3 regions of the Paenibacillus sp. FSL W8-0187 genome follow, and region 2 is predicted to be linked to each of the others. Evidence: riboswitches for the same ligand, from Rfam matches in the RefSeq annotation. Region 2 holds a riboswitch; each other region holds the start of a gene.
The links. A riboswitch is a leader RNA that binds a small molecule or an ion and turns the genes downstream of it on or off. The one in region 2 is predicted to bind thiamine pyrophosphate.

Region 1 (7,975 bases), 3.2 Mb from region 2:
AAGACAGCTTTCTTACACGGCTGTCCGCCTGCCACACGCCGGAAATGTCGCTTGAAGATCCAGTTACGATGTTAATGACCCCGGCAGGAATACCAGCCTGATCGGCAAGCTCTACCAGCTTGATGGCCGTAAACGGCGTCTCACCAGATGGCTTGATCACCACCGTGCATCCGGCTGCTAGAGCGGGCGCCACCTTACGGGTAATCATGGATGCCGGAAAGTTCCACGGCGTAATCGCTGCTACCACGCCAACGGGCTGCTTCGTTACGATGATGCGTTGGCGGCTGGATGATCCGGGTATGGTCTCACCGTAGATTCGTTTGCCTTCCTCCGCATACCAGGCCACAAAGCTGTTGGCATATTGTATCTCGCCTGCTGCTTCCTTCAGCGGTTTCCCCTGCTCTGTGGTCATAATCCGCGCCAATTCATCCGTATGCTCCGCTATGAGCTGATGCCAGCGGCGCAGCAGTTCCCCTCGCTCATTCGCCGTTCTGCGAGACCACGCCGGAAAAGCATCGGCTGCCGCATCGACGGCCAGGGCGGCTTCCTTCTTGCCAGCCTTGGACACGGTACCTATCACCTTGTCATCCGCCGGATTATATACATCCATCTGTTCTTCGGTCTGAATCCATTGTCCAGCAATATAGATTTTATTTCGAAACATAGTAAAGACCTCCTCATCGTCTCTTCAGGCTGCAAGTGTCTATTGATCATCATCTTCTAGGTCACGATTCGTCCTTCTTATTATCCGTTACCCACTTACCCTAATGCAAAAAAATAAAACACCGGAGCTCATGTGAAAGCTCCAGTGTTTTCTATATTCATAACGACTTCACTATCTTATTTAATCGCTGCGTCTACTTCCGTGATCATTTCGGATACGGACGTCAGGCCGCCACCGGAAAGATACCAGAAATCCGGATTCAAGTAAACGATATTACCCTCTTTCGCCGCGTTCGTTGTATTCACAAGCTCGTTCTCAACGACCGCTTTAGCGCCTGAATCCCCTTCGCCTGTGGCAACCGCTGCACCGCGATCGACAACAAAGAGATAATCCGGGTTCATCTCAACGATGTACTCATTCGAAATGTCTTTACCATGTGTGCTGACTTCGATGTTAGGATCTACAGCTCCGAAACCGAACACGTCATGCAGAATGCCGAAGCGGGAACCTGGTCCGTATGCACTGATTTTGCCTTCGTTAGCCAGGATGATCAATGCCTTCTTGCCGGTTGCTGTAGCTTTCTCATTCAAAGCTTTGATGTTCTCGTCAATTGTAGCAAGCTCTTTTTCAACTTCTGCTTCTTTACCAAAGATTTGACCCAGCGTGTTCATGTTTGCTTTAAAGGATTCCATGTATTTGCTTGTATCCACACCCAGGAAGATGGTTGGGGCAATTTTGCTGAGTTCATCATACGCATCTTGCTGTCTGCCGGAAATGATGATCAGATCCGGGTTGATGCTGTTGATTTTCTCGAAGTCCGGCTCTTTCAAGCTGCCCACATTCTCATATTTCTTGTCTTCGAATTTGGACAGGTAGGCCGGGACATTCGCTTGGGGTACGCCCAGAACCTCAACGCCCAGTTTATCGACAGAGTCCAGAATACCAAAATCGAAAACAACGACGCGGGAAGGATTCTTCTTCACTGGTGTTTTACCCAGTTGATGGGTAATCGTGATTTCATCGGTTGCAGCCGGTGTATCTCCAACTGCATCTCCGCCGCCTGCGCCGCTTGTTTTATTATCTTGACCACAAGCCGCAAGTACAAGCGTGAACATTGCTACCATAAATAAAGCTAACCATTTTTTCATTATTTCACACCCCATTTTTATATTTAAACGCTTTAACAATCCAACATATATTTGAACTCATGGTTGAATATGTAATTTAATATGAACAGACTAAACCATGCCGTCCTGTATCCAAGGCAGCCCTGTCCTTGTTTATGATTAAGGATTCCGTGCTTCTGTTCCCCCAGAATCCTTATCCTCTACTCTCTACTACCATGTCGCTTAGCCGTAGTAGACGCATACCCGATTGTCATTAATCTCTTCGATCTCAATGTCCATGTCATAGATTCCGCGAAGCACATTGCTCTGAATGATGTTCTCGGTCTTCCCTTCGCTTTCAATGGCTCCATCCTTCAATGCCACGATGTAATCCGAATAGAAGGAAGCGAAGTTGATGTCATGAATCACGATGACAATCGTCTTGTTCAGATCAGCGACAAGCTTTCTGAGAATCTTCATAATCTGTACGGAGTGTTTCATGTCCAGATTGTTCAGAGGCTCATCCAGCAGGATATACTCTGTATTCTGGGCGATAACCATCGCAATGTAGGCACGCTGGGTCTGACCGCCGCTGAGCTGATGAAGATATTTATGCTGCATATCCCCAAGCTCCATATAAGAGATCGCCTCATCTACGTATTTCTCATCTTCCGCGTTCAATCTGCCCTGAGAGTAAGGAAAACGACCGAAGGATACAAGCTCACGCACCGTCAGACGGAGGCTGATATGGTTGGATTGTTTCAGGATGGAAACCTTCTTCGCCAGATCGCCGCTCTTCCATTGGCTAACCTCTTTACCGTCCACCGTAATTTGTCCGCTGTCCTTGCCTGTTAATCTGCTAATCATGGACAGCAAGGTACTCTTGCCGGCACCATTCGGGCCGATAAAGGAAGTGATTTGACCTTTTGGGATCGTAACCGACACGTTATCAACGACTTTTTTGCCGCCATAGACTTTCGATACGTTCGTAACCTGGATCATGCTTTACTCTCCTTTAGTAGCAGGTATATGAAGTAGACACCGCCGATGAAATTGATGATGACGCTGAGCGTTGTAGAGAACGTAAACACCCGTTCTACAACCAATTGACCGCCGACCAGTGCAATAATGCTAATCAGTACGGATGCTGCAATTAAATACGAATGCCTGTACGTCTTCATAACTTCGTACGCAACATTGACAACCAGGAGCCCGAGGAATGTGATCGGACCTACCAAAGCGGTAGCCACCGAGATCAGAACTGCAACCACAATCAGAAGCCGCTTCACAACATAATCATAATTCACGCCGAGGTTGATCGCCTGCTCACGGCCAAGCGCCAGCACGTTCAGGTACTTGGCAAATCGGGCAAAGTACAGCAAGGTCAGCACAACGACAATGACCGACAGGACCAGAAGCTCGGTCTTCACATTGTTAAAGCTGGCAAACATTTTGTCGGCCACAAACTGGAACTCGTTCGGGTCAATCAACACTTCCATAAAAGAAGACATGCTCGAGAACAGGGTTCCAAAAATCATGCCGATCAGCAGCAGGAAGTAAATGTTGTTTCCTTCCCTTTTGAACAGAATCTTATATAAGACTCCGGCGAATAGGATCATCCCGCCGACGTTGATCAGAAAGTTAACGTTGCTGCCCAGTTTGTACAGCGTGAAGGATCCGAAGACGAAGATGACGGTGGTCTGGATCAGTACATATAAGGAATCTAATCCCATAACGCTTGGCGTCAGTATCCGGTTATTCGTGACCGTTTGAAACACCGTGGTAGACAGAGCGATCGCTCCGCCGGTCAGAATGATGGCAAGCACCTTCTTGATTCTTCTTGGAAGCGCGTAATCCCAATTGCCGCCAAGATCAATGAACAGAAAGACTGCCACCAGGATGATTGCCGCTGCGGCCAACAGGCCGAGTTTGGCTTTATAAGTCATAAGCCTTTCTCCTCATCAGTAAGAAAATGAATATACCGCTTCCGAGTACGCCCACGGTTAGACTAATCGGAATTTCATAGGGATAAATAATGATCCGGCCCAGGATGTCACAGAACAGTACGAACCCGGCCCCCAGCAGCGCGGTATGCGAAAGGCTTTTTTTTAAGTGGTCTCCTAAGTACAAACTGACAATATTAGGTATGATCAGACCAAGAAACGGAATCACGCCGACCGTCAGCACAACAGATGCCGTAACCAGCGCCACGATGACCAATCCCAGATTCACAACTCTCCGGTAGTGAAGACCCAGGTTGGTTGCAAACTCCTCTCCCATTCCGGCCACCGTAAACTTGTTGGCAAACAGATACGCCAGAATCAAAAGCGGGATACTAATATAGAGCATTTCATACTGGCCCTTCATGATCATGGAAAAATCACCCTGAAGCCATGCGGACATATTCTGAATAAGATCATATTTGTATGCAAAGAAGGTGGCTATCGAACTGACGATATTACCAAACATCAGCCCTACGAGCGGGATGAAGATCGCATCCTTGAACTTAATCCGATCCAGTATCTTCATGAAGATAAAGGTTCCTGCCAGAGCGAATACAAATGCCACGAGCATTTTGATAAGCGGACCGCTTGTCGTGAAGACGAGCATGGCTACCAAAATCCCCAGTCTGGCAGAGTCCATCGTACCTGCTGTGGTCGGCGATACGAACTTATTGCGGCTGAGCTGCTGCATGATCAATCCGCAGATACTCATGCTGACACCCGCCAATATAAGACTGACAAGCCTAGGAATCCGGCTTACAAGCATAATATGCTGTTGTTGTTCTGTCATCGAGAATAGTTGCAGTGGCGAGATATCTTTAACTCCAATAAATAATGAAATTATCGAGAGTACCACAACGGCTGCAAATAAGTATCTAATCTTCATGGCTCTTCCTTCTATGCGTATGTCTCTAAAATATCCGGGATCTCGCAATTTCCAACGCCATTCTCATTGAGATTGATTATCAATCGCGCTCTGATATGCATTATATCATCCTCATTCTGGCTCGACAAGTGTAATTGAGAATCAAAATCAATTAATTTGTTCATACTTGTATATTTTGTTCATGAATTGTTCATAATATGAAGTTTCGAGAAGACATAGCTAATATCCTCAGGTAGGAAGCACTCCTTTCGTTAAGCCTCCATATAATGAAGCTTCTCAAAAAGCCAAACGGATTCAATTCATATTTAATAGATAAGGGAAATTATATTTAATCAAAAGTCGTTGACAATTACTCTAAGTTATATTAATATACTAACATAAATATTATTCCTAACTAAACGTAAGTTAATATGGAATGATAATTAAAAATATTGCTAAATAAGCAACATGCATATTTGCTTGAAGTAAAGGACATCTTCTTATCAGGCGTATGCAAATTCGATTACACCAGGAGGTTTTTTTTTCAATGTCTAAAGATTTTTCAACTGCACTCAAAAGTCGCCGTTCTTATTATGGGATTAGCAAAGAATCCGTTATCTCGGACGAGCGTATTCAGGAAATCGTAAACGAAGCGGTTAAGTATACCCCGTCTTCTTTCAACTCTCAAAGTGCACGCGTCGTTGTATTGCTTGGCGAACAGCATGATAAACTGTGGAACATCACGGAAGGCATCCTGAAGGAAGTCGTTGGCGATGAAGAAGCATTCAAATCCACTGCCGAAAAAATGGGCGCATTCCGCGCTGGTTACGGTACGGTATTGTTCTTCGAGGACAACAACGTCATTGCCGGGCTGCAACAGAACTTTGCCGCTTATGCCGACAACTTCCCGATTTGGTCCAACCAATCCAACGGCATGCTGCAATTTGTAGTATGGACATCCCTTGAAGCAGAAGGTCTGGGTGCATCCCTGCAGCACTACAACCCGCTGATCGACGAAAAAGTAAAATCCGAATGGAACATCCCGGAAAGCTGGAAGCTGCTTGCTCAAATGCCTTTCGGTAAGCCGGTTGCTGAACCAGGCGAGAAAGAATTTGCACCGCTTGAAGATCGCGTAAAAGTATACAACTAATTAAATAGATGAAAAAAGGCCGCCTTCCTAAGTTTCCGCAACTTGGATAGGCGGTCCTTTTATAATGGACAAAGATTGAAAAACCGATCACTAAGCGATACAATTAGTCAAGTAAGAACCCTCGAACTTCTAAGATAACAGAAGCTCCGGGCAAACTTACGATAACCAACTACATAGGATGTTGGCTGTACTAGGGGTGCCATGTGCTGAGAGACGGCGGTTTGCCGTTAACCCTTAACACCCGATCTAGGTCATACTAGCGTGGGGAAGTGTAGCATTTATGTTTATTTCTTTTCGTAGGCATAACTGCACTTTCTTCACGGGGTGCGGTTTTTTTTGCGTGGACTTATATCATGGGGAGGAAATAACAATGAATGAGCTTGTATGCGGAACCAGTCGGATCGTCGGGTGCCGGTTCTCGGTATTTCCCATGACGGACCGGTTTGTGGAGGTCATCATGGGCGCACTACATTCCGTGGATACGGGGAAGGTATGGATTCAGACAGATGATGTGAGCACCTGTATTCGTGGACGTGCAGAGCATGTCTTTGATGTGACAAGGGCGATATTCGCCTATGCTGCAGCGAGTGGCGTGCATACCGTTTTTAATGGTACTTATTCCATCGGTTGCCCCGGAGATACGGACGCCGATGTATATATGACTGAGGATTCGACTCTCTTAAACAACGACATCGGGGAACATGCCGATATTGAGACTGCTTGCCAATTCGCTCTATACCCCATGGGTACCGATGACTACATGGATGTCATCTACGGTGAAGTTAATCGTACGAAGGCAGCCGGGACATTCGCCGGAAGCGTTCATTACGCCAGCCGATTGGATGGGTCACTGGCCCAGGTGTTTGGATCCCTTGAAGAGGCGTTTTTACATGCGATTCAATCCGACAGCAGCCATTTGGTCATGACTGCGGTTGTGTCCGCACACAGCCCTTCGGTCAAAGCCGCATCGAATTGAGCTTTATTGAGGCAGACAAAAGCCCGGCAAGCGCCGGGCTTCCTGTCACTACTGCCAAGAATCTTGACGGTTTAAACCCAAGCACTCAAGATAATTACGAGCAGGATAAAGAGAACCAAAATAATTCCTACTGAATTGTTCCATCCACCGCCGCCATATACTCCGCTCATGAAGATCCCCTCCTGGATTTAAAGAATGACGTGATGTAATCACACTATTATAGTATTTCCCGTCTCGTGCTAGTGTCACGGCTAATGTACGCCTCTTTTTATATTGGCAAGGAAATTCTATTCCTCATAACCAATGAGAAGCTTGCCTCCGTACGGATGGAGCATTTCCTCGGTGAATGCCATAAGAACTGAAGGATCATCCTGGCGATACATCGCCGTGAGCGCTGCTTCCAATCGTTCTCCCAAGATCGAGTCATAGCGGTTGAACAGACGGAACAGCGTTTTCCCTTCACCCGTCCACTCCCGGTTCACCCTAAGTACAAAATCACAGAGAATCGCCGCTATTTTGTGCACCGTAAACCACTTTTCGGCATCCCTTCGGGGACTCTGCAAATCCAGCAGGTACTCGGTTAGCATATAACGGTATTCGTTAATGTCGGTTAGCATCAAGGGCATGGGTCCGTAATTCAAGTCGCTTCGAGCTTCCGCCTGCACCTCTTCCCCCTCAGGCAGCGCGTGCAGCACCGTCCCTTCTACGACCATCCGCTGCAATGAAGGATTCGCCGCGATCACTCCCTCATCGAAATATTCGCGATAGGAGGATAAAGACAATATAAATATTTCCGCGATCCACCCATGTGCCTCTATCGTCTTCCTGCTGAAATCATGACCATCCCGTTCAATGACTATGATGTCCAAATCGGATTGTTCATTATATTCACCTCTGCTCGCGCTGCCGCCAAGCACAGCAAGCAAACAGTCGGGATAATCGTATTGTATGATGCGTTCCGCTGCCTCTACCGGTTCCATCCTCATGACGTTTCCTCCAGTATGATTCTGATCCTCCCGAAAAAAGGGCTCAAAATATCTAATTCAGCTAAAACCCTAAACGTACCTGAATCATATGGTAAATAAATAAACGATTACCCTCATGTTGATGACAAGGAAGAAGGGATAGATGAGATGAACTATATTCATATGCTCTCCAAATTAGGTATGGGCAGTGCCCACCCGGGAGGATTCGAGGCAACCCTCCGAATG
Region 2 (7,975 bases):
CTTTACATAATCCGGCTTAAGCTTAATCATCTGTTCCAATGTGGAATACCCTGCGCCGACGTCATCCATGGCTACCGAGATTCCATGACTGCGATAAACCTCGAAAATCGATTGCAAATGCTTAACATCATCAATCTTCTCGGTTTCCACGACCTCAAATACGAAATCCCTCGGATCCAGATGGAGCCTGTCTATGGTATTAAAGGTGTGGCTTAGACACATCTCCGCATCATATATGGAGGATGGCAGGAAGTTCACGAATCGCTTCACGCCGATAGGAAGCCACTCGGCACTGGTCTCAATGGCACTGGTTCGTGCTGCCCGGTCCAGAAATGCATGCAATCCGGTTTTACGGGCTGTCTCAAACAGCTCATACGGCTGGAATCTGGCTCCCCACTCTACCGGACGAAGGAGAAATTCGTAGGCCACGATCTGCTCGGATGTATCCACGATGGGCTGCATGTAGCTCGTAAACTGCTTATGTAAAATGATACTCACCATATCGTAATGCTCCATCTGCAGTTCGAACTTCTGCATAGGGGTCCACGAATGCCGGATTTGCGGAGCTTCTCCACCGGTAACACAGAAGGACAGCTCTTGACGAATCTTCAGCGGAAGGGGCTGCAGACACTTCATCATAGAGATCAGGTCCGCACGTACCTTGTAGTTCACAGCACAACCCTCATTGTTCTCTTGTACCGTGTAGCCGTTCACTGCCAGCAACTGAATAAGCTCACCACTTGCAGGCTTCATATGAATGGTCCCCTGGTCCTCAATCGGTTCAAAGGTGCTGCAATTGTCGCAAATCATGTTCGTCCTCCTTGGCAAGCTAGCTCTCACTATGCTTCTTATCGGCATTTTGAATATGATTTCTTTGCATTTTATGGATTTTATATCGAAGTTATGACCTATTTTAAGAGAAATGCGCAAGATTCGTGCAATGATTGCATCAAATTCTACAAAAATCGACTTATATTGCTTTTAACAACCTGTTGTCGATACTATGGTCATACATTCATCTACTCACCTTTTGATCCAAAAGCTGCAGCAGCATCGTCCGCTCTACATCAAAATGCCAGGGGGCGTTCCGTTCCTTCGCCGCATACATCGCTGCATCCGCACGACCAATCAGCTCCTGGTCATTTCTGGCATGATCTGGATAAACCGCAATACCGATACTCGGCGTGGTTCGGACCTCATGCCCTTCCAGCTCGTACGGCTCACTAAGCATCGTCCAGATCTCCTCCGCCATCCAGATCAGCTCCTGATCATCACCGGCCGGATGGATCATGACTGTGAATTCGTCTCCTCCTAAACGGGAAACCAAAACTCCCTTGGATTCGAGTGATTGAAGCCGGTCTGCAACCTTTCGTATCAACAAATCGCCGGCACGGTGGCCGTATCGGTCATTGACTCGTTTGAAACGATTCATATCCATATACAGCAAGCCTACACGGGAACCTGTGCGGTCCGCCTCCTTCAGCGAACTTGACAGCCTTGCATTAAAATAACGACGATTATACAGCCCCGTAAGATCATCGCGATGTGCCAGGGATTCACTCTGCATCAGACTTTCATGCAGTCGGTCCAACAAGCGGTCGTTCTCGAACTGGATCAAAATCTGCCTGAACAAGATCAGGATAACGCACAGGGAAAGGCCGGTAAACAGTCCAGTCCACCCTCCAAAATGCTGCGCCATAAGGGCAAACATCCCGCCGAGCACGCTGTAGGGAAGCAGGTACCTTACGATCAGGTTTCCGGTTGAACGAGGCTCCCGCTCGCCAACAGATGGATTACGGGTTTCAGGAGCGGACTGTCCGCCTGCGAAACTAATGAAAAATACCGATAACGTATAGAGTGGATACAGGTAGGAGCGAACCTCGATATCCAAAAGATCAACGAGATAGATGTACAGAACATCTCCGGCAATAAATGTACTTCCGCCAAGACATAACAGGATGGCCGCCCATTTCCTTAACTGTCCGGTATTAAAATACAACACCAGTGTAAAAAAAATAAGTACCATTGCGCACAGTGGATACAGCATGTCCACCCAAAGGTTTCCCCATACTGCCTCATGGACCAGACCCTGAAGCTCAGGCTTGATGAAATATTCCCATCCTACCGTCATGACCGCTATGCCAACAATCAGGATATCCAGCATAAACCGCAGCCCCCGAAACGAACCCTGAACATGCCGGAATAAATAAATGAGAGAACTTGCGAACAGGATAAGTTCGAGCCCCCAGAACAAATGGGTTAGAACTGGCAGGAAAGCGTTCTCTTTTCCAAACCAGATATTGCATGCGTGGAGGGTTCGGGCCACTGCCTCCCCCATCAATCCGAGACTCACAATAAGCCAAAACCTGCGAAGATGAACCTCAAAACGCCGACGGATCCGCATTAAATAAACGGAAGCGGCTGCAGGAGAAATAATGACTAGTACACGCTGAAGCGATAAAGCATCAGGCATCCACAGAGCGATCATTATCTGAATGAATGCATATATTATGGCGAGTCGAATCCACAGATGATCTGCTGGAGTTGGACTCATAAGCATTCCTCCTCGGCCAAAAGGTACGCTGGTTCACTTTAAGTGTGTTAGGTCTTTTGAATTAACATATCTATTTCTCATGATACTTTTTGCCCACCCAAAAGTAAAGATGAGGAAATGAAAGAAAAATCATCTTATTAGTCTGTGCACAAACAACATAACACCCACTTGACGTATAGGAATTATATGATAATATTTCAGTCATATCTTATATGAATCGGAAGGGGTGTTGAACCATGTCACAGAAACGATTGGATCATGTTGGTATTGTTGTCCGGGACCTTGAAGCTACAATCGCCTTCTATACATCCGTAGTCGGACTTGAGCTGAAGGACCGCCTGACCCATACTAATGGCGTCATCCAGCTGGCGTTCCTAGGATTTAACGGCAGCAACGAGACGGAAGTCGAGCTTATTCAGGGATACAGCGACACGCTGCCTTCGGAAGGAACGGTACATCATTTTGCAGTCAGCACGGATAACATTGAAGAGGAATATGCCCGTGTGCAGGGACTTGACGTTCCTCACTTGGACGAGGAAATCGTGACGCTTCCGAACGGGTACCGCTATTTCTTCGTGCACGGTCCCGAAGGAGAATGGATTGAGTTCTTCCAGCGCTAATCTCTGCGTAGAAGCCGTATTCAAACACTTTACCTTGTGAAAGGTTCATAGCATCAATTAATTCTCCCATTGCATTAGTGTTCTAACAAAGACCTGTCACGTTCGCGCCTCTTCGAACTAGACAGGTCTGCTGTGTTAGGACTATAATAGCGGATGTAATGATCGAAACTTCATAAATACCGGGGGAGCTGGAATTTGGCCGGCTGAGAGTGTATCCGATATGATACTGACCCTTACACCTGATCTGGGTAATGCCAGCGTAGGAAGCCCATGTTTGCGGCAGCTATTTATTTGCCGTGGTATACACTTACGCCGTCATGCGTCCTGATATCATCAGGGCGTTTTTTTTGTGGAGTTGCGAGGTAATAGAAAGAGAACTTAAAGGAGAGAAGAAACGATGAAGAAGGGAAGATGGATTCCGCTGCTTCTCGCTTGCGTCCTGCTGATGGTTGCGTCCGGATGCGGTACAAGCGGAGAGAACAAGAAGACAGGCGCCGCAGGTGAGGACAGTCAGACTTCCGGGAAGCTCCGTGACGTACAGCTGATGCTCGATTGGTCTGCCAATACGAATCACACCGGCCTGTATGCAGCGAAGGAGCTTGGGTATTATGAGGAAGAAGGGCTTAATGTCCAGATCGTCCAGCCGGGAGCAGGCGGAACGGATACGCTGGTCGCATCCGGAAATGTGCCGTTTGGCATCAGCTATCAGGAAGGCGTAACGCTGGCCAGAACCCAAGGATTGCCGCTCGTTTCCATCGCAGCGATCATTCAGCATAATACATCCGGCTTTGCGGCTCCCAAGGATAAAGGCATCTTGAAGGCAGGCGATTTTGAAGGGAAATCCTATGGCGGCTGGGGTTCGCCTGTGGAGGAAGCGGTTATGAAGTCCATCATGGAGATCGATGGTGCCGATGTCAGCAAGGTGAATATGGTCAATATGGGCGATGCCGATTATTTTACGGCCGTCAAACGCGACATTGATTTCGCCTGGATTTTCTATGCTTGGACGGGTATTGAAGCCGAGCTTCGCAATGAGCCGCTTGACATGATTTATGTGAAGGACTACTCCAAGCAGCTTGATTATTACACACCGGTGATCGTAACGAACGAGAAGCAGATCCAGGAAGACCCTGAGCTTGTCAAAGCGTTCATGCGGGCGACTTCAAAAGGATACAACTATGCGATTCAACATCCCGAAGATGCGGCAGCCCTGCTGACGAAGGCTGTTCCCGACCTGGATGCCGAACTGGTTCTCGCCAGCCAGAAATGGCTGAGCCCCCGTTATCAGGATGATGCATCCCGCTGGGGCGAACAGAAAGCCGAAGTATGGTCGGGGTACGCAGACTGGATGTTTGAGCGCAAGCTGCTGGAGAAGGAGCTTGACGCTGACAGCGCATTTACCAATGAATTTTTACCGGAGAAGCCATAAGGTTATTTCTATATTAAAGAAGAGAGACGGCCTTTGCAGCAGGCCGCCTCTCTTCCATTACAATACAGCTTGCACGAAAGGATGAGTTTATATGGCGAATACTCTCTTGAGCATTCAAGTAATACCGAGAACGCCAAACGGGACCGACAGCATCCCTTATGTAGATGAAGCGATCAAGGTTATTCAGGAATCAGGCGTGAAATACGAGGTTCATGCACTCGAAACGACCATGGAAGGAGAGCTCTCCGAGCTGCTCAGGATCGTTGAGCGCATGCACGAGGCGCTGGTGAATGCGGGCAGTCCCAGCATCATATCCCAGGTCAAAATCGCGCATCATCCAAGCGGCATCAGCATGGATAAGCTGACTGAGAAATACCGTCCATGAGAAGCTGGTGGAGTTCTGTTTGGCCGCCCGTTGTGGCGGTTCTCTTCTTTTTGGTGGTATGGCAGGCGGCAGTATCCGTGTTCGACATTGAACCCTTTATTTTGCCTGCACCGACGGCCATCGGGCATGAGGCCGTTACTGGAGCTTCCGGTCTCTTCCAGCATACAGCGGCCACCCTGCAATTAACCCTGATCGGCTTTATAATCGGTACGGCAATCGGTCTAATCATCTCGCTGGCACTGCACATGGTGCCTTTTCTCAAAACCGCCCTTTATCCGCTTCTTATTCTTAGCCAAAATGTGCCGACAATCGCCCTAGCCCCGCTTCTCATGATTTGGTTCGGCTTCGGCATGCTGCCCAAGGTTATCGTGATTACGCTGGTCTGCTTCTTCCCTGTCGCTGTTGCGGCCCTGGATGGACTCGCACGTACCGACCGCACCATGATGAATTATATGCAGATGGCGGGGGCTACCTCGTGGCAAATTTTCACCAAGCTGGAGCTGCCGCATGCCCTTCCCTCCATCTTCTCCGGGATTCGAATTGCGGCCACCTATTCGGTGATGGGGGCGGTTATCGGGGAATGGATCGGCTCGGACCGGGGAATCGGCTACTACATGATGCTGCAAAAATCCGGCTACCGCACGGATCGGGTATTTGTTGCCATCCTGGTCATCGTCTTGCTCAGCCTGCTGATGGTGCTGCTGATCACCCTGCTGGAGAAGCGGCTCATCCGCTGGAATCGAAAAGGTTGAGCCCCTTGTGAATAGACATTTCGAATCTTATATGAAAAGAGGCCATTTATCGATATGACACCTCAAGTATCCCTGCCTGTGCAGGACGGGGCTTACCCGTCCACTGCGTCGGTCTCATCAGCACCTGCCCTCGAGGTTCGCAGCCTTCGGAAAACCTTCCGCGACCGGCGCAGCGAAGTGCATGTACTGGATGGCCTTTCGCTTCAGGTACAACCCGGGGAATTCGTCTCCTTGATCGGTCCTTCAGGCAGCGGAAAGAGCACACTCTTCCATATCATCGGGGGATTAACCGCTCCGGATACGGGTTCGGTCCTCATGGATGGTCAGGACGTGACCGGGGAAAAAGGCCGCATCGCCTATATGCCTCAACAGCCAGCCCTGTTCCCTTGGCGTACGGTGGAGGACAATGTGCTCCTTCCCGAGGAGCTGAGAGGCACCACGAAAGCCGCTGCCAGGGAACATGCCCGCAGCTGGATGGAACGGGCCGGCCTCACCGGCTTCGAGAAGGCGTATCCGCACACCCTTTCAGGCGGAATGCAGCAGCGGGCGGCTTTTCTGCGCGCACTAATGAGTCCCCAGGAAGTCATGTGCCTGGATGAACCGTTCAGCGCATTGGATGCGCTGACGCGCAGCGATATGCAGCGCTGGCTGCTCGATATCTGGGAGGATACGCGCCGTTCGGTGCTGATGATTACCCATCATATCGAGGAGGCACTGCTCCTTTCGGACAGCATCTATATCCTGTCAGCCCGGCCCGGAACCATCTTGAAACGGGTAGAAGTCCCTTTCTCCCGCCCGCGCCGGGAAAACATCCTGATGGATCCGTCCTTCATCGCATTAAAAACCGAAATTTCCGCCATCATGCGGGAAGAACAGCATAAGCGCTGACCGATTAAGGCCAGCGGAATACATACATCCATGATTAGCCAAGCGCTTCGTGGAAGCTTACAAGCGAGGTTATGTAACGATGAAATCATTCACGCAAAGTGAAGCCAATTTACCACTGTTGGACACTCATATTCATCTGGACAGCTATTCGTTATCCGATCAACAAGCGATTCTCGCGGATATCCGTCATCATGAGGTTCAATCCGTTATCTCCGTCTCCATGCATCTGGCTTCCTGCAAGCGAAACCTGGAGCTGGCCAGGCAGTACGGACCGATGGTGCGGCCGGCTTTCGGTTATCATCCGGAGCAGCACCTCCCTTCCACGAACGAAACCGAAGAGCTGCTGGATTGGATGGCAGAGCATGCCGATGAGATGGTCGCCGTAGGAGAGGTGGGTCTCCCCTATTACGCCAGGCTGGAGGCTGAATCGAAGGGCCGACCTTGGGATAACCGCCCTTACGCCTATCTATTGGAGCAATTTATAGCATTTGCTAAAAAGCATCATAAACCGGTGATTCTGCACGCTGTATATGAAGATGCGGATATCGCATGTGATTTGCTCGAAAAATACGGCGTCACTCGTGCCCATTTCCATTGGTTCAAGGGCTCCCGTGACACCTTGCAGCGGATGGCCGGTAACGGATACTATATTTCCTTCACGCCTGACATCCTCTATGAGGAAGAAATTCGGGATATGGCATGTAGGTATCCGGATCATCTCGTCATGACCGAAACCGATGGTCCTTGGCCGTTCGAAGGTCCGTTCACCGGACAGATGACCCATCCTCGGATGACGGCTGCTGTGGCTGCGGCATGGGCGGAGCTTCAGGGGCTGTCCATATCCGAGGCTCGCAGGATTTTTTATGAGAACGCCGCGAGACTTTACGATCTATAAAAAGAATCTTCATTCAGCTTTAAGTCGGTTGTTTACGCAATCGGCTTGTTTTCTTTAAGAAATCGGTTATATTGATTAATCAACTCATCAAGCACGATCGATTGACCGAGGACTTTAGGATGATTAAAATCACGATACCGCTGCTTCATCTTATGAAGCTTATGCCGTTCTTGCTCGATATTAAACTTTATGCCTTCCTTCGTTTCCATGACTTTATATCCTCCCCTCATGTAATATTTTATGCTTTAATGTAAAATTATAGGATGTTTAATATTAGACATCAGAAATATAACATGGAGGAGCTATTCCTGTTATTCACGCCAAAAAACCACAATGCAAGTTGCAGCATTGTGGTATTGGATTCCATTATTTAACGTACTTCTCCTGATACGCCTTTGACATCTCGTCTGTAATTTCCTTCATCTTCGGATCACTCTTGATCGTTTCGATCA
Region 3 (7,975 bases), 1.9 Mb from region 2:
ATCATACATCATTCAGATGCGGATCGAGCGAGCGCAGCATCTGCTGCTGCACCAAGGCATGAACGTAACGGAGGTAGCTGACGCGCTGGGTTACCGGGATATTTTCTTTTTTAGCCGGCAATTTAAGCAGTATACGGGCAAGAGCCCATCCGAGATTCGGTGATTCCCTCGCCCTTCCATAACTTACCTGATTGGTAGGAGGGGTTAATGGTTTCATAGCAAGCGATTTAGGGTAAAAAACGAGATACAGTTTTATTTTATGAAGGGGGGAGAGAGGAATGAGCCCAAGAAGACGGGTGCGTGGACGTTTCTTCAGTCGTGGTGGCTGCGCTATTTTCAGAAATCGCTTGCGCCGCATGAAGACAACGACTCAGGATCATCAGGATGTATGGTTTTAAATGAGACCTGGCCTACATACGGGTGACGTTGAATCCCGTTATCATATACGCTTTTCTCTGGATGAACGCAAAAGGGAGCTAAATGGCTCCCTTTTTTCGATATGTTTTTAGGGTCCCCGCAAAGTATTTGGAATAAGCATCGAAGCATAGGCTCCACTTTGTGGGGCTATTTAGTGGATACATATGTGGATAGGGACTCTGATTGCATTGTAAAAGATGCATATACGAATAGGGATCCTGACGTTCCGAAATTTTGTTATATTAGGGATAAGCATAAAGCGTTGAAGGCAGGGTTTAAGAAAAATGGCCGGGCAGGCATTTCGAATAACGGAAGGGTGATGGGTGTGATAGAGAGAGTGGCATTGGCCGAACAAGCGGTGATCCGGTGGTAACGGCGGGAGCAGGAAAGGTTGCGCTGATCACGGGCGCGTCGAGCGGGTTCGGACTGCACATCAGCTTGGAGCTGGCAAAAGCAGGTTATGACGTGGCAGCGGGTCTGCGCAGGCCGGAGACGGCTGCAGAACTGTTGGCCCGAGCCGAACAAGCCGATGTTGCCAAGCGTATTCACGTATTCCAGCTGGATATCTGCATCGAGGAACAAGTCAAGGCCGCTGCCTTGGAGTTGGAGCAGAGGTATGGCCGCTTGGACGTGCTGGTTAACAATGCCGGGGAGGCGGTAGGCGGCATGGTGGAGGAAGTGCCGCTCAGCGGCTGGCGAAAGCAGATGGAGACGAATTTTTTCGGGACCGTATCGGTGACACAGCATATGCTGCCGCTGCTCCGGCGAACTGGAAAATCCAAAATCATTCTCATGAGCAGCATTAGCGGCGTGGTCGGATTTCCGGGTTATGGACCCTATGCGTCCTCCAAATTTGCGCTGGAAGGGTTTGGCGAAAGCCTGTCCATGGAAGTGATGCCCTTTGGCATTGATGTCGTGCTGATCCAGCCTGGTGCCTATGGCACGCCGATCTGGAACAAAAGCTTTGGGGAGCTTACGGTGAAGGAAGGATCACCCTACAGCGGTCTGCTGAAGGGCGTGCTGGACTATTCCGAGCGGACAGCCAAAGGAAGCGGGGATCCGCAGGAGGTAGCCAGGCTTGTGGCAAAAATTGCGTCCATGGCTAAGCCCAGGTTCCGCTATATGCTGCCCCGAGGCACGCGGGCGACCGCATGGATCAAGGGCGGACTGCCGGATCGGCTGTTTCAGCGGATCATTTATCGGATGCTGGGCCGGCGTTAATCATTCATGCAGCCAATGATTTATAGCCTTAACTTGTCATGCGATGTTTGGTAAGGTAGATGGAATCACCCTTTTCTGGCTGGGGACGGGTGAAGCAAACCGAGCAGTTCTCCCATCTTCACCTTGGAGCCGGGTTCCAGGTCACCGCGAGGGGTAAACGTGCCGTTCTCCGTCAAAAGTACAACTGTAGAGCCGAATTCAAAGTACGCGAGTTCATCGCCGATTTCGTATTTCTTCACACTCTCGTCAGCATAACGGATGCTGCTTACGTTCATGGCTCCGACCTTCACGACGGCAACTTCGCCGAACTCATGCGCAATATAGGTAATGAGGCGCTCATTGCGGCTGAGCACATTCCGGATATGGGTCATCGCAAAATCGTTCACGGGGTAAACGCGTCCCTTTAAATGCTCGCTTTCCGCCTGAACACCGGTTACCGGGGAATGAATGCGATGATAGTCGGTCGGGCTTAAATACAATACAAATGCATAACCGTGGATGTAGTTTTCCATTCTCGGTGATTTCGCGAGCAGCTCGCTCAAGGTATAATCCTGTCCCTTAACGCTTAGAATGGTACCGGCGTTGACGACGCCCATTGCCGAAATTGTGGCATCGACTGGGCTTACCATGGCGTCGGCGGTGTCATCTATGGCGCGTAGGCCTATTTTTAACCGGCGGGAAAAGAACTCGTTCAGTGAGCGGTATTCGTTGATTTCTTTCTCCGCTTCGTGCGCCGGAATTTGATAAATTCGTATGAATGCAGGTATTAGATGACGGCTCAGCCGGCTGTGGGAACAATGCCCCATGATTCGGGACAGCCACTTGCGGGAAGACAGCTCAGTCATCAGACGCAGCAATTGTTTAGCCATGTCATTCTCCTTTGTGCATAGGTGTCAGCAATAAACGTTGGTGGAAAAGCCAATCACTCTGATATTGACATAGAATGAGATGGAAATCAATAAATAGCCATTTTTGAAAAAAGGTTCTTGCTTATTCCGGAGTGAATGTGTATTTTAAAGTTAACATAAAACCGAATAGGAATACGGGGGCTTGAGTGAATCAGGCTGAGATTGCAGCTGCTATCCGCTGTTGACCGTTAATCTGAACTGGGTAATGCCAGCGTAGAGAATATCCGACCCTGCCTACATAGGGCCTATTTTTCCGTCTGCGCGTTTTTCCAGACGGTTTTTTGTTGTGTTTACACAAAAATAGAGGTGGAGAGGGGAATGTGTTGTTATGGGAACGTCTGTGCAAGAGAAGTTGGGGGTTCAGCCCCGAAAAGGACTGCGGTTAAGCGATATTTTGGTTACGGTACTGGTATCACTGGTGCTTGGCGTCATTTATCACTTCTGGGGTTCGGTTTACAATCTATTAAAACCGCTGTTCTTTGAAGCGGATGAGTTGTTATACGGCATGTGGTTCGCTGCAGCCACGCTTGCTTACTTGTTGATCCGGAAGCCGGGAGTGGCCATTATCGCGGAAGTGGCGGCGGCCCACGTAGAAGTGCTGTTTGGCAGCGGCTGGGGATTGACCCTACTGCTGTATGGCCTCATTCAAGGACTGGGGGCTGAATTGGTATTCGCGGCGTTCCGTTATCGGAGCACCTCGGCGTGGACGCTGGCGATTGCCGGTGCCGGTGCAGCCATCGGCTCGATGATCATGGACTTCTATTACAGCTATACGGATGACCTGCAGACGTGGATGTTCCTCGCTAAATACGGTATGCGGGTACTTAGCGGCGCCGTCATTGCAGGCCTTCTTATGCTCCTGTTGGCTAAAGCGCTCGACCGTACGGGCGTGACATCCCTGCTCCGTCCTGCGTCGAAGAAGGATTACGAAGCACTGGATGATCCGCGCCATGTCTAATGCCACGGTTAGCCCGGTTCCGGCTCAGTCTGCTGAGATGCTTCCGGAACCGGCCGTGTATGTGGAGGGATTGCGTCTGAAGTATCCGGGCGAGGAGCGATTGATGTTCAAAGACCTCTCCTTCTCGGCTGTCCGCGGGGAGAAGGTGCTGCTGCTCGGTCCGAGCGGCTGTGGCAAATCCACGCTGCTGCAGGTGCTTAGCGGGATGATTCCCCGCGCGACGGAGGTGCCGATGAAATGCGAGGCCCAGCTGATTCCACGCTCTTGGGGTTATGTATTTCAAGATCCGGATACCCAGTTCTGTATGCCGTACGTGGATGAAGAGCTGGCTTTCGTACTGGAAAATCTAAGTGTCCCTCGTGACGAGATGAAGGATCGAATGCAAGCGGCCCTGCGCGAGGTGGGGCTTGATCTTGAGGAGCTCCATATGCCGATCGGGCATTTGTCCCAAGGCATGAAGCAACGACTTGCGCTGGCATCGGCTCTGCTGCTGGAGCCGGAAGTGCTGTTCCTTGACGAGCCGTCTGCGCTGCTCGACCCGGAAGGCAGGGAGCAAATCTGGTCCGCGGTGAAGGCCGTTTCGGAAGGGCGTACGCTGATCATCGTGGAACACCGGATTGAAGAAATGGCCCAATATGTGGATCGTGTCGTGCTGTTCAGCCCGGATGGGGTGATTCTGGGCGAAGGTCCCCCAGCAGCGATATTCGCTGAATACGAGAAGGAACTCCAAGCCTATGGAATCTGGTATCCCGGCGTATGGGAGGATTATGCTCAGACCCGGGCGGGCAGAGAGTTGTTTGCTCTGGTCGACGCGCTGGGCAATCTCTTGTATGAGGCTGCTCCGCCGTACGCTCAACATGGGGAACCTGTCATTCAACTGGCGAATTTTAGGGGAATGAGATGGGATAAACCTGTTATCACCCTCCCTTCCGCCGAGGTGGTTCCGGGACAATTCATTGCGGTGGTAGGACCGAACGGAGCAGGCAAAAGCTCGCTGCTGCTCAGTTTGATGGGGCTGCTTCGCGCCGAAGGGACCTATGTGCTTTGCGGGGAAGAGGTCATTCAGGGCAAGCGCCGGAAGGTGCGAAAGAAGAGAGAGCAGCAGCTGCGCCAAATCGGATTCGTGTTTCAGAATCCGGAGCTTCAATTCCTGACGGAGCGCATCGGCGATGAGGTGGTTTACTCGCTGTTGGTGGATCATGTGCCGCCGGAGGAAGCGAAGGCGCAGGCCGACCGCTGTCTTGAACGCTTTGGACTGAAAGGCATGGAGGCTAGGCATCCGTACCAGCTGTCGACAGGCCAAAAGCGCCGCTTGAGCGTGGCTACGGCCATGGCAAGACAGCCGTCCGTCCTGCTCCTGGATGAGCCAACCTTCGGACAGGATGCGCGGAATACGTTTGCGATTCTGGAGATGTGCGAGCAGCTGCGCCGCGCGGGAACCGCTATTCTCATGGTGACGCATGAAATGGAGATCGCGCAGCGGGTGGCCACGCATATATGGGAAGTCCGGGAGGGACAGCTGACTTCGAGCATGCCTTCCCCGCGCTGGTCTGGCGGGATTGCATCCGAGCAGGCGGCTAAGAGAGTAAACGGCGCTGCCGACCCACGGGGTATCTTAGCCGCGGCCGATCAACGCCTCACGGGGGTGAACGCATGAATATATGGAACCCCGTGCGGATCACTTGGCTGCACCGGGCGAATCCGGTGGTGAAGCTGGGACTGATCTGTGCGCTGTTTTTCATGACGGTGCTGACCCATGATCTTGATTTTGTTTTGTATCAGGCGCTTATCTTTATGGTCTGTCTGGTGGTGCTCAGCGGGGTGAAGCCGTGGAAAATGCTGTTGTTCTTTATTCCGTTTCTGCTTGCCTTCATATCGTCCGCCTCTTCCATGATGCTGTTCGGTAAGGGGGAGACGATCTGGTGGGAGTGGGGATTGTTCCGGGTATCGGAAGAAAGCTTCTACCGGGGGCTGCATTTGGGCTTTAAAGGAATTGCCTTTGCTTCGGAGGGACTGCTGCTCGTTACGACAACGTCCTCGGTGGATTTATTCTACAGCCTGATGCAGAAGCTGAGGCTGGCGCCCAAATATGCCTACAGCTTCATGGCTTCGATCCGGCTGCTGCCCATGGTGTGGGAGGAATATGTAATCCGCCGCCAAGCCTTGAAAGTGCGAGGAGTTCGCCCGATTCGCGGGATTCGCGGCATGGTTAATCGCGCAGGACTGTATGTGGTGCCGCTGCTGGCGCAGAGCATCCGCCGGGCCCATCGGGTAGCCGCTGCGATGGAGGCCAAGCAATTTGACGGAGACCGGGCGAAGGCCCGAACGTATTATTACCCATCTCGTTATTCCCGCTACGATCTTCTGGTCGTCGGATTACTGACAGCTGCCGCGTTCTGCGCCTATGTTGCAGCAGGAAATTTTCCTTGGTTCGGCATTGGCGACGTGCGGTTTGATTAATGGGCTGTTTTCTCAATGAGAGCCTGCTTAAGGTGTATAAGCGGGTTCTTTTTTTATGAGATCAGATTAACTCCAGAGGGTCTAGCCTGTTTATCTCGCAAGAAAAATTTTCTATTATAAGCGGCGGTCCGGCTCTTGAGAAAGTGCACGGATCGCATTTTTCTTCACACGTATATTTTATAGAAATCATGTCTGGATTTTATGCCGATGGAGGCGTTATAATACTAATGGTACCGATAAAGTATTTACAGTACCAGAAGGGGAGTTTGTTCACTTGCGCGAGCGAATATTGAATGAAACGATCCGCTTAATTCAGCGGCAGGGGTTTACTTTTACGGTTAGTGATCTGGCCCGCAGCCTTGCAATTAGTAAACGGACGATCTATGAGCACTTTTCATCCAAGGAAGAGATTGTCGAACATATCATCGACGGAATGATCCGGCATATTCAGCAGCGCGAACATGAAATTGCTGGGGATGAGGAGCTTACCGTTCTGGAGAAGATTCATCAGATTCTAATCTGTCTGCCGCAGGAGATGGAGAAGATGGATTTGGGAATGCTGCCGGATCTGAAGCGCTCGCATTATGCGCAATGGGAGAAGCTGGACACCTTTTTCAGAGAGGAATGGGGCATTGTTACTGAGCTGATGGAGCAGGGGATGGCCGAGGGAAACATCAAACGAGTTCATATGCCGCTATTCATTGATCTGTATCTCGGCTCGCTCCATCAGATTTATGATTCGAGGGCAACGGTGAAGCATCAATTGCCGCTAGGGGAGCTGCTGCAGTCCGTCATGGACATCTTATTGTTCGGCATTGCCGCAGAGAAACGGGAGGAGTCTTGAGATTATGCATTGGTTATATTTAAGTTTGGCTATTCTATTTGAAGTGGCTGGGACACTGAACATGAAGCTGTCGGAGGGATTCAGCAAACCGCTGCCCAGCGTGCTGCTGGTGGTGTTCTATATTTGCAGCTTGAGCTTCCTGACGCTGAGCTTGAAGCAGATTGAAATATCCGTAGCTTACGCGATCTGGTCGGGACTTGGCATCATGATCATTACCGTCATCGGTTATATGTTCTTTGCGGAGCAGATTAATGGTCTGAAAATATTCTCGATCCTGCTGATCATCGCGGGGGTCGTTCTGCTGAATCTATCCGGCAGCGCACATGCGCAGGAACAACCAAAGACGCACCAGTCCGGTCACTAAGGGCGATAGAATGAACCGGAATCTGCGGAAGAGCCGTACTCATGCGTAGAATGGAAGAGGGACCGTGCGCGAACACGATCCCCGAGTACAACGTACCGCCATAAGAGCGGCCTTAATATAGGAATTCGATCAGAAATAGACCGTGATCCTGACCAAGGGCGGTCTATTTCTTTTTATGGAACGAAAGTATTAACACAACCAGCGTCGCGAATGAAATCATTAGCGTCAATGTTTGGTACATTTTCGGTACTCGCCGTATTCAGCATGCGGTTTTTGATACAAGGCACGGGGATGTTAATCTGTATTTGGAGTCATTAGAAACTAATTAGGCTTTAGCCGGATGGAAGGAATCAGTCGAATGGAATATGTTACACGAAACCAGCATGGGCCATTTTGTTTTAGGTGTCGCATTTCATATTACAATTCGTCTTCCCTTATCGTTTGACGATCCGGTCAAAAAATGCCCGCATTCTAGAGCTTTTGGTCATGGAGGCCAACCATGCGCATTGGCATAAAACCGCTTTGAGCATGCGTTTGTCCTTAGGAATGCGAGAACTTTTCTTTTTGCCAGCACTCTCATGGTTGCCTGGACATCCCCCCGCCCAAGAGCTGGCATGAGCATCGGAATGGTGGGATATGTCCAGTCCCATTTCCGCTAAAATGTGGGAGGCTGTCATTTCATCAATCCCTGGAATGGTTTTCAGTAATTCCATTTCCAAATGATAGGGTTGAAGCAAATCATGGATTTGAGCCTCCACTATGGCAATCTGCTGCTCCAGAAAGGCCTTATGATCCAAATGCAG

Region 1: another riboswitch for thiamine pyrophosphate. It lies ahead of MKY48_RS22320 (YkoF family thiamine/hydroxymethylpyrimidine-binding protein); the one in region 2 lies ahead of MKY48_RS03210 (ABC transporter substrate-binding protein).
Region 3: another riboswitch for thiamine pyrophosphate. It lies ahead of MKY48_RS28340 (ECF transporter S component); the one in region 2 lies ahead of MKY48_RS03210 (ABC transporter substrate-binding protein).

The regions. Positions count from the first base shown of each region.
Region 1 covers NZ_CP150206.1:4,963,194-4,971,168, forward strand. Annotated here, with positions in the region: gene MKY48_RS22290 (NAD-dependent succinate-semialdehyde dehydrogenase) at 1-664, opposite strand, end outside; gene MKY48_RS22295 (siderophore ABC transporter substrate-binding protein) at 841-1,812, opposite strand; gene MKY48_RS22300 (ABC transporter ATP-binding protein) at 2,014-2,772, opposite strand; gene MKY48_RS22305 (iron chelate uptake ABC transporter family permease subunit) at 2,769-3,716, opposite strand; gene MKY48_RS22310 (ABC transporter permease) at 3,706-4,659, opposite strand; gene MKY48_RS22315 (nitroreductase family protein) at 5,186-5,788, shown strand; TPP riboswitch at 5,971-6,073, shown strand; gene MKY48_RS22320 (YkoF family thiamine/hydroxymethylpyrimidine-binding protein) at 6,159-6,764, shown strand; gene MKY48_RS22325 (sporulation protein YjcZ) at 6,836-6,934, opposite strand; gene MKY48_RS22330 (nucleotidyltransferase domain-containing protein) at 7,052-7,750, opposite strand; gene MKY48_RS22335 (methyltransferase domain-containing protein) at 7,898-7,975, shown strand, end outside.
Region 2 covers NZ_CP150206.1:727,411-735,385, reverse strand. Annotated here, with positions in the region: gene MKY48_RS03225 (EAL domain-containing protein) at 1-810, opposite strand, end outside; gene MKY48_RS03220 (GGDEF domain-containing protein) at 1,016-2,554, opposite strand; gene MKY48_RS03215 (VOC family protein) at 2,791-3,174, shown strand; TPP riboswitch at 3,346-3,457, shown strand; gene MKY48_RS03210 (ABC transporter substrate-binding protein) at 3,572-4,603, shown strand; gene MKY48_RS03205 (MTH1187 family thiamine-binding protein) at 4,695-4,988, shown strand; gene MKY48_RS03200 (ABC transporter permease) at 4,985-5,740, shown strand; gene MKY48_RS03195 (ABC transporter ATP-binding protein) at 5,795-6,628, shown strand; gene MKY48_RS03190 (TatD family hydrolase) at 6,708-7,523, shown strand; gene MKY48_RS03185 (aspartyl-phosphate phosphatase Spo0E family protein) at 7,556-7,732, opposite strand; gene MKY48_RS03180 (extracellular solute-binding protein) at 7,890-7,975, opposite strand, start outside.
Region 3 covers NZ_CP150206.1:6,240,743-6,248,717, reverse strand. Annotated here, with positions in the region: gene MKY48_RS28355 (AraC family transcriptional regulator) at 1-163, shown strand, start outside; gene MKY48_RS28350 (SDR family oxidoreductase) at 784-1,638, shown strand; gene asd (archaetidylserine decarboxylase) at 1,704-2,507, opposite strand; TPP riboswitch at 2,671-2,783, shown strand; gene MKY48_RS28340 (ECF transporter S component) at 2,875-3,504, shown strand; gene MKY48_RS28335 (ABC transporter ATP-binding protein) at 3,542-5,161, shown strand; gene MKY48_RS28330 (energy-coupling factor transporter transmembrane component T) at 5,158-5,964, shown strand; gene MKY48_RS28325 (TetR/AcrR family transcriptional regulator) at 6,239-6,808, shown strand; gene MKY48_RS28320 (multidrug efflux SMR transporter) at 6,813-7,172, shown strand; gene MKY48_RS28315 (transposase) at 7,607-7,975, opposite strand, start outside.